3 regions of the Pectobacterium sp. 1950-15 genome follow, and region 3 is predicted to be linked to each of the others. Evidence: predicted binding sites of a transcription regulator. Region 3 holds the regulator's gene; each other region holds the start of a gene.

Region 1 (4,225 bases), on a different contig from region 3:
TGTTAGCGCAATCATTTTATGGGGTGAGACATGACCATCAGTGCAAATTCAGCGGCGGTGAGCTATGCAAAAGTCACGAACGTCAGAACGGCTGCCGAGTCGGGCGATCGAATCGAATGGGTAAAACTTTCTCTGGCATTTTTGCCGCTGGCCACGCCGGTTAGCGATGCGAAAGTGCTGACCGGAAGGCAGAAGCCGCTGACCGAAGTGGCGATTATTTTTGCGGAAATTCGCAGTCGTGATGGGTTTGAAGGCGTGGGGTTCAGCTACTCCAAGCGGGCGGGCGGACAGGGCATCTATGCGCACGCGAAAGAGATTGCGGATAACCTGTTGGGCGAAGATCCGAATGATATCGATAAGATCTACACCAAGCTGCTGTGGGCTGGGGCATCGGTTGGCCGCAGTGGAATGGCGGTACAGGCGATTTCTCCCCTCGACATCGCGCTGTGGGATATGAAAGCCAAACGCGCAGGTCTGCCTCTCTCTAAGCTGTTGGGCTCACACCGTGATTCCGTGCGGTGCTACAACACCTCCGGCGGCTTCCTGCATACACCATTGGATCAGGTATTAAAAAATGTCGTCATCTCCCGTGAAAGCGGTATCGGTGGGATAAAACTGAAAGTCGGGCAGCCGAATACGGCGGAGGATATCCGTCGCCTCACGGCGGTGCGCGAAGCGCTGGGAGACGATTTCCCGCTGATGGTGGATGCCAATCAGCAGTGGGATCGCGAAACGGCGATTCGGATGGGGAGAAAAATGGAAGCCTTTAACCTGATTTGGATTGAAGAGCCGCTGGATGCCTACGATGTGGAAGGTCATGCGGCGCTGACGGCGGCGCTGGATACACCGATTGCGACCGGTGAGATGTTGACCAGCTTCCGCGAGCACGAACAGCTGATCCTCGGTAACGCTAGTGATTTCGTGCAGCCGGATGCGCCGCACGTGGGCGGGATTTCGCCTTTCCTGAAAATTATGGATTTGGCTGCGAAGCACGGGCGTAAGCTGGCGCCGCACTTTGCGATGGAAGTGCATTTGCATCTGGCTGCGGCCTATCCGATTGAGCCCTGGCTGGAACACTTTGAATGGCTAAATCCGCTCTTCAACGAGCAGCTAGAATTGCGCGATGGGCGGATGTGGGTATCCGATCGTCTGGGGTTGGGATTTACGCTGAGTGAGCAGGCAAGGAAGTGGACAACGCTGAGCTGTGAATTTGGTAAGCAGCCATAAGTTGATAAACGATCGTGGCCGATTTTACGGTCGGCCACGAGAAGCGTTATCGAGTGGAATAGCTCAGAGATCCAGCACCAGAATCTTCGAGCGACGCTGGTAGTTGTACAGCGCCTGTTTTTTCTTCGGCAGCATTTCCACTTCGGCGGGTAAAAAGCCGCGTTCCTGGAACCAGTGGATGCTGTGCGTCGTCAGCACGAACAGCTTTTGCAGGCCCTGCTGACGTGCCTGAGCGGCAATGCGCATCAACAGCATATCGCCGCGCGATGAACTGCGGTAATCCGGGTGAACCGCAACGCAGGCCATTTCGCCGATGCTTTCTTCCGGGAACGGATAAAGCGCAGCGCAGGCGATGGTCAGGTTATCGCGTACCACGACGGTGAATTTGTCGATCTCCATTTCCAACTGCTCGCGCGAGCGTCTTACCAGAATGCCTTGCTCTTCCAGCGGGCGGATTAGCTCCAGAATGCCGCCGATGTCATTGATGGTCGCACGGCGAACCTGCTCGGCGCTCTCCATCACGATCTGCGTACCGATTCCGTCACGTGAGAACAGCTCCTGCAGCAGTGCACCGTCATCCTGATAGCTGATCAGATGGCTGCGGCGTACGCCGCTACGGCAGGCCTTGACTGCGCCGCGCAGGAATCTGACGGTACCAGAATGGTAATCGCCAGCCTGTTCCAACGCATCAATACGCTGCTGTGCGTCATCCGGGAACAGCTCGGAAATGATGCTGCCTTCTTCATTGGTCACGCCCTGAGACGAGCAGAAGCCAATCATCTTCTCTGCTTTCAGCTTAATAGCGAGCTGGGTTGCGACCTCTTCCGAGGTTAAATTGAAACTTTCACCCGTGACTGAAACCGCAACCGGGCCGAGCAGGACAATCGCACCGCTATTCAGCTGGCGGTGAACCGCTTCTTCATCAATACGGCGAATGCGGCCGCTGTGGCAGTAGTCCACGCCGTCATCCACGCCAAGCGGCTGCGCGATAATAAAATTACCGCTGACGACGTTAATGTGAGCGCCTTGCAGCGGCGTGTTGTTCAGGCTCATCGACAGTCGGGCCGTGATGTCCAACTGCAACATCCCCGCTGCCTGCTTAACCAATTCCAGCGTGGTGCTGTCGGTGATGCGGGTGTTTTTATGGTAGTGGGGCTCGTAGTGGTGCGTTGTCAGGTTGGCATCGATCTGGGGGCGAGCGCCATAAACGACCACCAGCTTGATCCCCAGACTGTGCAGCAGCCCGATATCATTTACGATGCTAGAGAAGTTGGCATGCTCAATGGCTTCGCCGCCTAACATGATGACAAACGTTTTGCCACGGTGGGCATTGATATAGGGAACTGAATGGCGGAAGCCCTGAACCAGTTCTGTACTACGTTCCTTCACTGCGAGCCCTCTTTGCATTTTTATTCGTAATTTATGTATTTTTATTCTTTATAGCGTAAAACGCAAGAGGAAGTATTAACCAGAAAAGCGAGGTTAATGCTTCAAATTTATGATATCCGCCTGTTATAAGGCCTGTAGATGATTTTTGCATGACAGCACCGGGCAGATTCGTTAAAGTTTTTGACAATTTTTACCTTTATTCATTTTTTGATCGCTTATCCCATGCAGTAGCAAACAAAAATTCAGGATAACGCACAGCAATCAGATCGGAGCGGCATGTCTCATTCGAATCATCATCTGACTCGACGGCGTCTATTACAAAGCGCAGCAGCAACCTGGCTGTTAAGCGTAAGCGGTGTGGGGATAGCGGCGACCACACAGGTCGTTGCCGTGCGCGTCTGGCCATCCTCCGCCTATACCCGCGTCACGCTGGAATCTAATCACTCGCTGAAATATAAACAGTTTAGTCTCAGTAACCCTGAACGCATCGTGGTGGATATTGAAAATGTTCACCTGAACAGCGTATTGAAGGAAATAGCCAGCCAGTTTCAGCAGGATAACGATCCGCTGATTAAAGAGGCGCGCATCGGCCAGTTTGATAAAAGCACAGTGCGTTTGGTGCTGGAACTCAAACAGCAGGCGACGACCAAAGTCTTTACGCTGGGGCCGGTGGCTGAATTCAAGCATCGGCTGGTGCTGGATTTGTACCCTGCCGCAGGGCGCTATGACAACGAAGACGATCCGCTGCTGGCGCTGTTGGAGGATTACAACAAGGGCGATCTGGAGCGTACGCTGCCAGCAGAAGCGCCGAAAGTCGGGAAGGCAGGGCGGGATCGTCCGCTGATTATTATGCTCGACCCCGGCCACGGCGGTGAAGATCCCGGTGCGATTGGCAAGAATAAAACGCGCGAGAAAGACATCGTGCTGCAAATTGCCCGCCGCTTGCGCAAGCTGATCGATAATGAATCCAACATGAAGGCGTATATGACGCGCAATGAAGATGTGTTCATTCCGCTGCGCGTGCGGGTGGCGAAAGCACGCAAGCAGCGTGCCGATCTGTTCATTTCGATTCATGCGGATGCGTTTACCAATCGATCGGCAAGAGGCTCGTCGGTTTTTGCACTCTCGAAGAAAGGGGCAACCAGTACCGCCGCCAGATTTCTGGCAGAAACTCAGAACGAATCGGATTTGATTGGCGGCGTGAGCATGAGCGGCGATCGCTATCTGGATCACACCATGTTCGATCTGGTGCAGACCGTCACTATCAGCGACAGTCTGAAGTTTGGTAAAGAGATCCTGAGTCGGTTGGGCAAAGTGAATCGCCTGCATAAAAACAGCGTCGATCAGGCTGGATTTGCGGTACTGAAAGCGCCGGATATTCCGTCTATTCTGGTTGAGACGGCATTTATCAGTAATCTGGAGGAAGAGCGCAAGCTGCGCACCAGCCATTTCCAGCAGCAAATTGCCGAATCCATTTTTGCAGGCATTAAAGCTTACTTTGCCAGTCAGGCTCAGCAGTAGTTGATGTTGCTGATATCATACGATGACCGCGCCTAACCGGCGCGGTTCAGAAGAAGTAGGTCGCGCAGAAAACAAAAAAGCACCTGTT
Region 2 (4,225 bases), on a different contig from region 3:
AGACACCAGTGTGCAAACGTCACCGGCTGTGCGCGCTGCAAATGGGTGTAGCCCGGCATCACCGCATCCTGATTCGCTTCCGCCGTCGTGACCAGCGCCTGACGCAGCTGGCGTACCGATAGCAGCAGCTCTGCAATCTGCGCTTTGCACCACAGTTTCAGGTCGGTCGCGACCTGATCGTTACGGCTACGACCGGTATGCAGTTTTTTACCTAAATCGCCGACTTTCTCAATCAGGCGCTGTTCAACCCAGCTGTGAATGTCTTCTGCATCGCTTTGCAGGATCATCTCAGGGTCAGCCTGTACCTCAACCAGCAACGCATTCAGCGCCTGTTCCAGTTGCTGCTGCTCCTGCTCGCTGAGCACATTGACCGTCACCAGCGCTTTCGACCAGCCGATCGAGCCAACGATGTCCTGTTCCGCCAGACGGTAATCAAACCGCAGTGAGTCATTAAATTGTTTAAAACGCTGATCTGCTGCCTGACTAAACCGACCGCCCCACAAAGCCATAACGATTACTCCCAGAATTTAATTCATGTTGGTATCGCATCATGCCATACCCAGAAACGACTTACGCCAGAATACGTGTACCAATCGCCACGCCGTTGAACAGCGCAGGTAGCTGCTCGGCATGACGCCAGCTGGCGATATCAACCGGACGCCCCAGCGCACGCGCGGCATCCAGCGCGGCGTTGACCTTAACAATCATGCCGTCGGTAATAATGCCCTGAGCAATCAGCTGTTCGGCTTTTTCCGCCGTCATTTCGGCAATACGCTGACCTTTACCGTCCAGAATGCCGCTCACATCAGACAGCAGGATTAAATCCGCGCCCAGCGTTTGTGCCAGCGCCGTCGCCGCCTGATCGGCGTTGACGTTCATCAGGTCGCCCTGCGCCGTAATCCCGATAGAGCTGACAACAGGCAGATAACCCGCAGACAGCAGCGTGTTCAGCAGCGCAGGCGATCCCGCTTCCGCTTTACCTACAAAGCCTAGCGCTTCGTCTAACTGCGTGACCGTCGTGCTGCCGCCATCGCCCAGACACAGGCCAACCGCGTTGATGTCATGCTTCTTCGCCCATGACAGCAGCGTTTTGTTAGCAGACCCCGCCAGCGCACCGGTGATGATATCGATCTGATCGGCTGGCGTGACGCGCAGGCCATTTTTCTTCACAACAGGCAGAGACAGCTTTTTCATCAGGTCATCCACCAGACAGCCGCCGCCGTGCACAATCACCAGCGGACGCTGATGTTCCTGACGGTAAGCCACCAGCGCGGTGAACAGACGCTCCAGCGCTTCTTCGCTATCCAGTAAAACGCCACCTAACTTGATAATTAACGGATTCATTATGCTTCACGCCTCGAAATGTCGGGACCAGTAGTCATTAAATTAACGATTGGGTTTCAGGGAAACCAAAACGAATGTTCATGCATTGCACAGCCTGTGCCGCAGCACCTTTCAGCAGGTTATCTTCGGTCGCCACGACGATCAGGTGCTCACCGTCAACGGAGAAACCGATATCGCAGAACGGCAGGCCGACAACGGATTTCAGCGCCGGAACGCCCTTATCATACAGACGTACCAGTGGCTTATCGTGATAGGCATTGTGGTAGGCTTCGGCGACATCCTGCTGCGTAACGCCCGGTTGCAGACGGCAGGTGATGGTTTCCAGAATACCGCGAGCGAAGTTGCCCAAATGCGGCGTGAAGATCACTGGCGTGCCGAGGTGCGTTGAAATTTCAGGCTCATGGCGGTGGTTGAAAATACCGTACGGTTGAAAGCTGACTTCGCAGAAGCTGTTGGTCATCGACGCTTTACGTCCCGCCCCGCTCACGCCGCTCACCGCGTTAATCACCGGCCACTGCGCCGGGTTCAGCAGTTGTGCGTCCAGCAACGGCTTCAGCGCCAGCTGCGCGGCCGTTGGATAACAGCCCGGCACGGCAATCAGCTGTGCCTGTTTGACGCTTTCAGCACGCCATTCAGCCAGCCCATAAACCGCTTTTGCCAGCCAGTCAGGGTGCTGATGCTCAAAGCCATAGTAGCGACGATAAAATTCGGCATCCTGTACGCGAAACGCGCCGGACAAATCAAAAACGGTGCAGCCTGCCGCCAGAAAAACCGGGGCCAGATCGTGGCTGACTTTGTGGTCGGTCGCCAGAAAAACGACATCCACGCCTTTCGCTGCTTCTTCAGCATCGGTCAGCGGTTTTACCGGCACATCAATGATACCTTTGAGCTGCGGATGTAAATCAGAAATCAATTTTCCTGCATCGACACTTTGCGCAGAAACCATCAAAGCGGTTATGTTCATCTGTGGGTGACGGTTCAGGTAGAGCGCAAGCTCAGCGCCGGTATAACCACTTGCACCAACAATCAGCGTATTCAGCATGGGATCCGTATACCTTCTTATTTATCTATGGAACAGGTAACAGGGCTCACCAGCGTCTGTACGCAGTTCACCCGCGAAGCTCAGTGAAAGTGACGAATCGCCATCGCCGTACCTTTGGGTTTCCTTTCACCGCGCGTTATTGTATTTTTATTCACAATAAATGCATGAATATTGATACTATCCTAACCAGAGGCTGTCAACAGTGAAGATGAATTTACCCCCTTTTATTGAGCTATATCGGGCACTAATCGCTACACCGTCCATCAGTGCCACCGACAGCGCGCTCGATCAAAGTAATCAGACGTTAATCAACCTGCTGGCAGGCTGGTTCGGCGATCTCGGCTTCCATGTTGAAGTCCAACCGGTTCCCGGCACTCTCAATAAATTTAATATGCTCGCGCGGATTGGTGAAGGAAAAGGCGGTTTATTGTTGGCGGGACATACCGATACCGTCCCGTTCGACGACGGCCGCTGGACGCGCGACCCTTTCACGCTGACCGAACACGACAATAAGCTGTACGGTCTGGGTACGGCGGATATGAAAGGGTTCTTTGCCTTTATTCTGGATGCGTTACGCGATATCGATCCAACCAAGCTGACAAAGCCACTCTATATTTTGGCGACAGCGGATGAAGAAACGACGATGGCCGGCGCCAAATATTTCTCCGAATCTACGCAGATTCGCCCGGACTGCGCCATCATCGGCGAACCGACCTCGTTGCAGCCAGTGCGGGCGCACAAAGGCCATATGTCCAACGCGATCCGTATTCAGGGACAGTCCGGCCATTCCAGCGATCCTTCACGCGGCGTGAACGCGATTGAGCTGATGCATGAGGCAATTTCCCACCTGCTGGTGCTGCGCAACACCCTACAGGAACGCTATCACAACCCGATTTTCCACATTCCTCACCCCACCATGAATCTCGGCCACATTCACGGCGGCGATGCTGCTAACCGCATCTGCGGCTGCTGTGAACTGCATATGGATATCCGTCCGCTGCCTGGCATCACGCTTAACGACCTGGACGGACTGCTGTCAGAAGCACTTGAGCCCGTCAGCCAGCGCTGGCCGGGTCGGTTGACCATTAGCGAACTGCACCCGCCGATTCCCGGCTATGAATGCCCGCCCGATCACCGTCTGGTATCGGTCGTGGAGAACCTGCTGGGAACGAAAACGGAAATCGTGAACTACTGCACCGAAGCGCCGTTTATTCAGACGCTGTGCCCGACGCTGGTTCTGGGGCCGGGATCGATCGAACAGGCGCACCAGCCGGATGAATACATTGATACCAAGTTTATCAAACCAACGCGGGAGCTGATTTCGCAGGTGATTCATCACTTCTGCCACCATTGATCCGACGCAAACGGCCTTGTCAGCTACGCTGGCAGGGCTATTTTGAGACAATCCATGAAAAAGAAAGATTTCATCGCGCAGGATTTACTGAGCAAAATCTATCAGCATACCGACCCACTGCCGGAAAAGCTGCCGCCGGAACGTCAGTTGGCGGAGGAATACGGTGTGTCACGCTTCACTATCCGCCAGGCGCTGGAAAAGCTCGCCAGTATTGGTGCGATCCATATGGTGCAAGGCTCAGGTAACTTCATTAATCAGGGCGTACGCAGCAACCCGTTGGTGTACAACTCGATTACCGAAAAGAAATTTAATCAGATTTCATCCCGCTTGCTTAGTCTACATAAGCGCCTGCCGAACCGAGAGGAGCAGCAGGTATTTGCTATCAGTGATAAAGAGTTTATCTGGGAATTCAGTCGATTACGTTATGTCGATAACCGTAAGGTGCAGATCGAAATATCGAAAATGCCAGCCGCAGATTTCCCAGA
Region 3 (4,225 bases):
CAGATAGTTGCTGATAAATCTGCATCCATACTGCCAAGGCCGCAGGCTGCTTCGCCGAGTAGGCGGAAGGCTCGATTTCGAGTAATAGGGATTTTTTTACCGTATCCGGTAAGCTGTGAATTGAGTACTCCACTCCTCTTCCCTGGACGCCTTTACGGCGACGCTTCTCCCATCCATCCTCACGGGCGCGCTTATTCAATCCTTGTCTTGATTTCGGAAGGCCGCCGACTCCAACCAAATCGCTGGTAGCAAACCACTCTTTTTTCATTGCCTTTCATCCTGATAGTGCCATCCCTAACAAAAACGCGCTCATTTGGAAATTAATTGAGAATTTTAAGGAAAATTAATGCTATATTATTTCCAAATAATAATGTCATGTTAGCTCGGCATATAACTAACATCCGTTATTTATACCACTAATCCACAGTCGTCTTATAGCAAATAAGGGAAGGAATATGATTTTAAGGAAACAAGACTGGCATCCCGCTGATATCATTGCTGCACTGCGCAAGAAAAACACGACGCTGGCGGCAGTATCGCGAGCGGCCGGATTAAGCTCATCTACGTTAGCTAACGCGCTCTCACGCCCCTGGCCCAAAGGGGAATGGCTTATTGCCGATGCGCTGAGTATTCACCCATCAGAGATTTGGCCCAGCCGGTACTACGATCCGGAAACCAATGAGCTTATCGACAGAAAAAAACTCATCCGTCCCGATTAAAAAAGAAAAGCCGGAGATCGACATCTCCGGCTTTTTATTCAACGTCACGTATTACAAGAATCTCAATGATTAATTCTTGATGAACGTCTCGCCTAACTCAATATCCTGCTTCAGCGTATCCAGCATGCTGCTAAGCGCGTTTTGCTCAAAAGCGCTTAATGTGCCGATGTCTTTACGCTCTACGACGCCGTCTTTGCCCAACAGCACCGGCTGAGCGAAGAAGCGGGCATGCTTGCCATCGCTTTCAACGTATGCACATTCCACCACACCGCTTTCGCCTTGCAGCGCACGAACCAGAGACAGGCCAAAGCGCGCAGCAGCCTGACCCATAGACAACGTTGCCGATCCGCCACCTGCTTTGGCTTCAACAACCTCGGTGCCCGCATTCTGAATACGCTTGGTCAGATCGGCCACTTCCTGCTCACTGAAGCTGATACCAGGAACTTGAGACAACAGTGGAAGAATCGTCACACCAGAGTGCCCGCCGATAACCGGCACATTAATATCCTGCGGCTGTTTGCCTTTCAGCTCAGCAACGAACGTGTTGGAACGGATGATATCCAGCGTGGTAACGCCGAACAGTTTGTTTTTGTCATACACACCGGCTTTTTTCAGCACTTCTGCTGCAATGGCAACGGTGGTGTTCACTGGGTTGGTGATAATACCGATACAGGCTTTCGGGCAAGTAACCGCGATTTGCTCAACCAGATTGCGCACAATACCCGCATTGACGTTGAACAGATCGGAACGATCCATACCCGGTTTACGTGCCACACCGGCGGAGATCAGCACGATATCCGCGCCAGCAAGCGCAGGTTTAGCATCTTCACCGCTATAGCCTTTGATCTTCACTGCTGTAGGAATGTGGCTCAGATCGACGGCAACACCCGGCGTGACCGGCGCGATATCGTAAAGGGATAGTTCTGAACCTGAAGGAAGCTGGGTTTTGAGGAGGAGTGCGAGTGCCTGACCGATACCACCTGCTGCTCCGAGAACTGCAACTTTCATCCTAAACTCCTTATTATCGTAAAATAAAAAAGTGCCGTGAATTCATTTGGTTATAAACAGAATATAAAAAATGGGGATAAGATCAGTCTACTCATCGTTCTGCAAATGGCATGAGAGACAAAAATACGCTATGTCTCTAATAATAAATCAAAAACAACCATTCGTTTGAAAGGTAAGTAAAGTTAATAAGCTATTGAGCTATAACGCGGTGTTCATTCACGTGCAATTAACCTGTGCGCTACATTACACCGATCGATGGCGTCCAAACAACATCATTCTGATAACATTTGATTTACTTTTATGTGACGCAGGACGCATTTTTCGGACTCCCCAAAAGGCGAATTTTTTTGAAAACAGCGACTAGCACATATCTGGCGAAATAGATTGGAATTATACGCGATTTAATTGCATAAAAATTCACACAACTGCATAATAGAAGGATTAACCATAACAATTAATCCGGTGCAGAATGCGAAATTCGACAAAACAAGAAGACCTCGTTAAAGCGTTCAAAGCGCTGTTAAAGGAAGAGAAGTTCAGCTCTCAAAGTGAAATTGTTCAGGCATTGCAAGACGAAGGATTTGAAAACATCAACCAATCCAAGGTGTCACGCATGCTGACGAAATTTGGCGCCGTGCGCACACGTAATGCCAAAATGGAAATGGTGTATTGTCTCCCAGCCGAACTCGGCGTTCCTACTACCTCCAGCCCATTGAAGAACCTTGTGCTGGACGTGGACTATAACGATGCGGTCATCGTCATCCATACCAGCCCGGGAGCCGCGCAGCTCATCGCCCGTCTGTTGGATTCACTCGGGAAGTCAGAGGGAATTCTCGGCACCATCGCGGGGGATGACACCATCTTCACCACCCCGGCAAGAGGCTTCAGCGTCAAACAGCTTTACGAAGCTATTTTGGTGCTATTCGAACAAGAGCTGTAACTCCCCTTATCCGCTACCGTTTAATTACTCGTTCTTTACTGAGTATTTTCGCTACGTTTTCTTTGCTACGTGTAGGCACGCCACACGTAGCGATTATTACCAAAACACTCATACCGCAGGCAGTTCAGCCAACGGCCAACGTGGTCGAACGGATACACCCAGCGTCTGACTGGCGCCATGCGCCAGACGTACACTGCCCGCATAGGCAATCATCGCACCATTATCCGTACAGAATTCAGGACGCGCATAAAACACTTCACCACCACGCTTCGCCATCACGTCGCCTAAGCGCTGACGCAGCGTCCGGTTTGCACTCACGCCCCCTGCCATGACCAGTCGCTTAAAGCCCGTTTCATCCAGCGCACGACGACACTTGATAGCCAAAGTATCCACAACGGCATCTTCAAATGCGCGAGCAATGTCGGCACGTGTTTGATCGTCATCGCCATTGCTACGAATCGTATTGGCAGCAAACGTTTTTAGCCCAGAGAAGCTGAAATCCAGACCGGGACGATCGGTCATTGGGCGCGGAAACGTAAAGCGCTGCGAATCACCCGCCTGCGCCATTTTCGACAGCATCGGCCCACCGGGATAATCCAGCCCCAGCAGCTTCGCCGTTTTATCGAACGCTTCACCCGCCGCGTCATCAATCGACTCGCCCAGCAAGCGGTATTCACCAATGCCCGTCACGCTGATGAGCTGCGTATGTCCACCAGAAACCAGCAGCGCCACGAAGGGAAACGCCGGTGGATTATCTTCCAGCATCGGTGCCAGCAAATGCCCTTCCATATGGTGCACAGGAATCGCCGGCACATCCCAGGCAAACGCCAAAGAGCGGCCGACAGTCGCGCCCACCAATAACGCGCCGACCAAACCGGGGCCCGCAGTGTAAGCCACGCCATCGATATCACCAGCCTGCAACCCGGCTTCACGCAGCGCAGCCTGAATGAGCGGCACCGTTTTACGCACGTGATCGCGCGAGGCGAGCTCAGGCACAACGCCGCCGTAATCGGCATGTAATTTCACCTGGCTGTATAACTGATTGGCAAGCAAACCGGTTTCTGTGTCATAAATGGCCACACCGGTTTCATCACAGGATGTTTCGATACCCAATACGCGCATTGCTGTTCCTACTTTGATGACGATACAAGCGCTCGTTGAATGCCGCTTGCTTCAAACTGTGGATAGTCTACCATAAGCGCCCTGATTTCTGCGCTGGCCGTGGTTGGGTGTTTTATGATCACCACAATGCTTTACAAAGGCGTCACGTTTGCAGTAGAATTCCGCACCATTTTGAAAAGGCTGGCACAAGGCCAGCGGCAAACCGAATTTATTGAGGTGAGAGGCACATGCCGGTAATTAAAGTACGTGAAAACGAGCCGTTCGACGTAGCTCTGCGTCGCTTCAAACGTTCCTGTGAAAAAGCAGGCGTTCTGGCTGAAGTTCGTCGTCGTGAGTTTTATGAAAAACCAACGACAGAACGTAAGCGCGCTAAAGCTTCTGCAGTGAAACGTCACGCGAAGAAATTGGCTCGAGAAAACGCACGCCGCACTCGTCT

The links. Region 3 encodes ArgR, which controls arginine synthesis, uptake and breakdown. Its sites were predicted from a motif close to ANTGAATAAAAATACANT; they were not measured.
Region 1: a site for ArgR is predicted at 2,649-2,666, ahead of argA (amino-acid N-acetyltransferase). Genes of this name have one in related genera too.
Region 2: a site for ArgR is predicted at 2,525-2,542, ahead of argC (N-acetyl-gamma-glutamyl-phosphate reductase). Genes of this name have one in related genera too.

Annotation. Positions count from the first base shown of each region.
Region 1 covers NZ_JBBBQR010000001.1:156,641-160,865, reverse strand. The annotation lists gene WCT94_RS00660 (L-talarate/galactarate dehydratase) at 31-1,227, shown strand; gene argA (amino-acid N-acetyltransferase) at 1,291-2,634, opposite strand; gene amiC (N-acetylmuramoyl-L-alanine amidase AmiC) at 2,893-4,137, shown strand.
Region 2 covers NZ_JBBBQR010000009.1:24,230-28,454, forward strand. The annotation lists gene argH (argininosuccinate lyase) at 1-509, opposite strand, end outside; gene argB (acetylglutamate kinase) at 571-1,344, opposite strand; gene argC (N-acetyl-gamma-glutamyl-phosphate reductase) at 1,382-2,386, opposite strand; gene argE (acetylornithine deacetylase) at 2,589-3,740, shown strand; gene WCT94_RS11760 (GntR family transcriptional regulator) at 3,795-4,225, shown strand, end outside.
Region 3 covers NZ_JBBBQR010000002.1:47,098-51,322, forward strand. The annotation lists gene WCT94_RS02305 (DNA-binding protein) at 1-268, opposite strand, end outside; gene WCT94_RS02310 (helix-turn-helix domain-containing protein) at 456-719, shown strand; gene mdh (malate dehydrogenase) at 789-1,727, opposite strand; gene argR (transcriptional regulator ArgR) at 2,197-2,667, shown strand; gene tsaD (tRNA (adenosine(37)-N6)-threonylcarbamoyltransferase complex transferase subunit TsaD) at 2,776-3,789, opposite strand; gene rpsU (30S ribosomal protein S21) at 4,017-4,225, shown strand, end outside.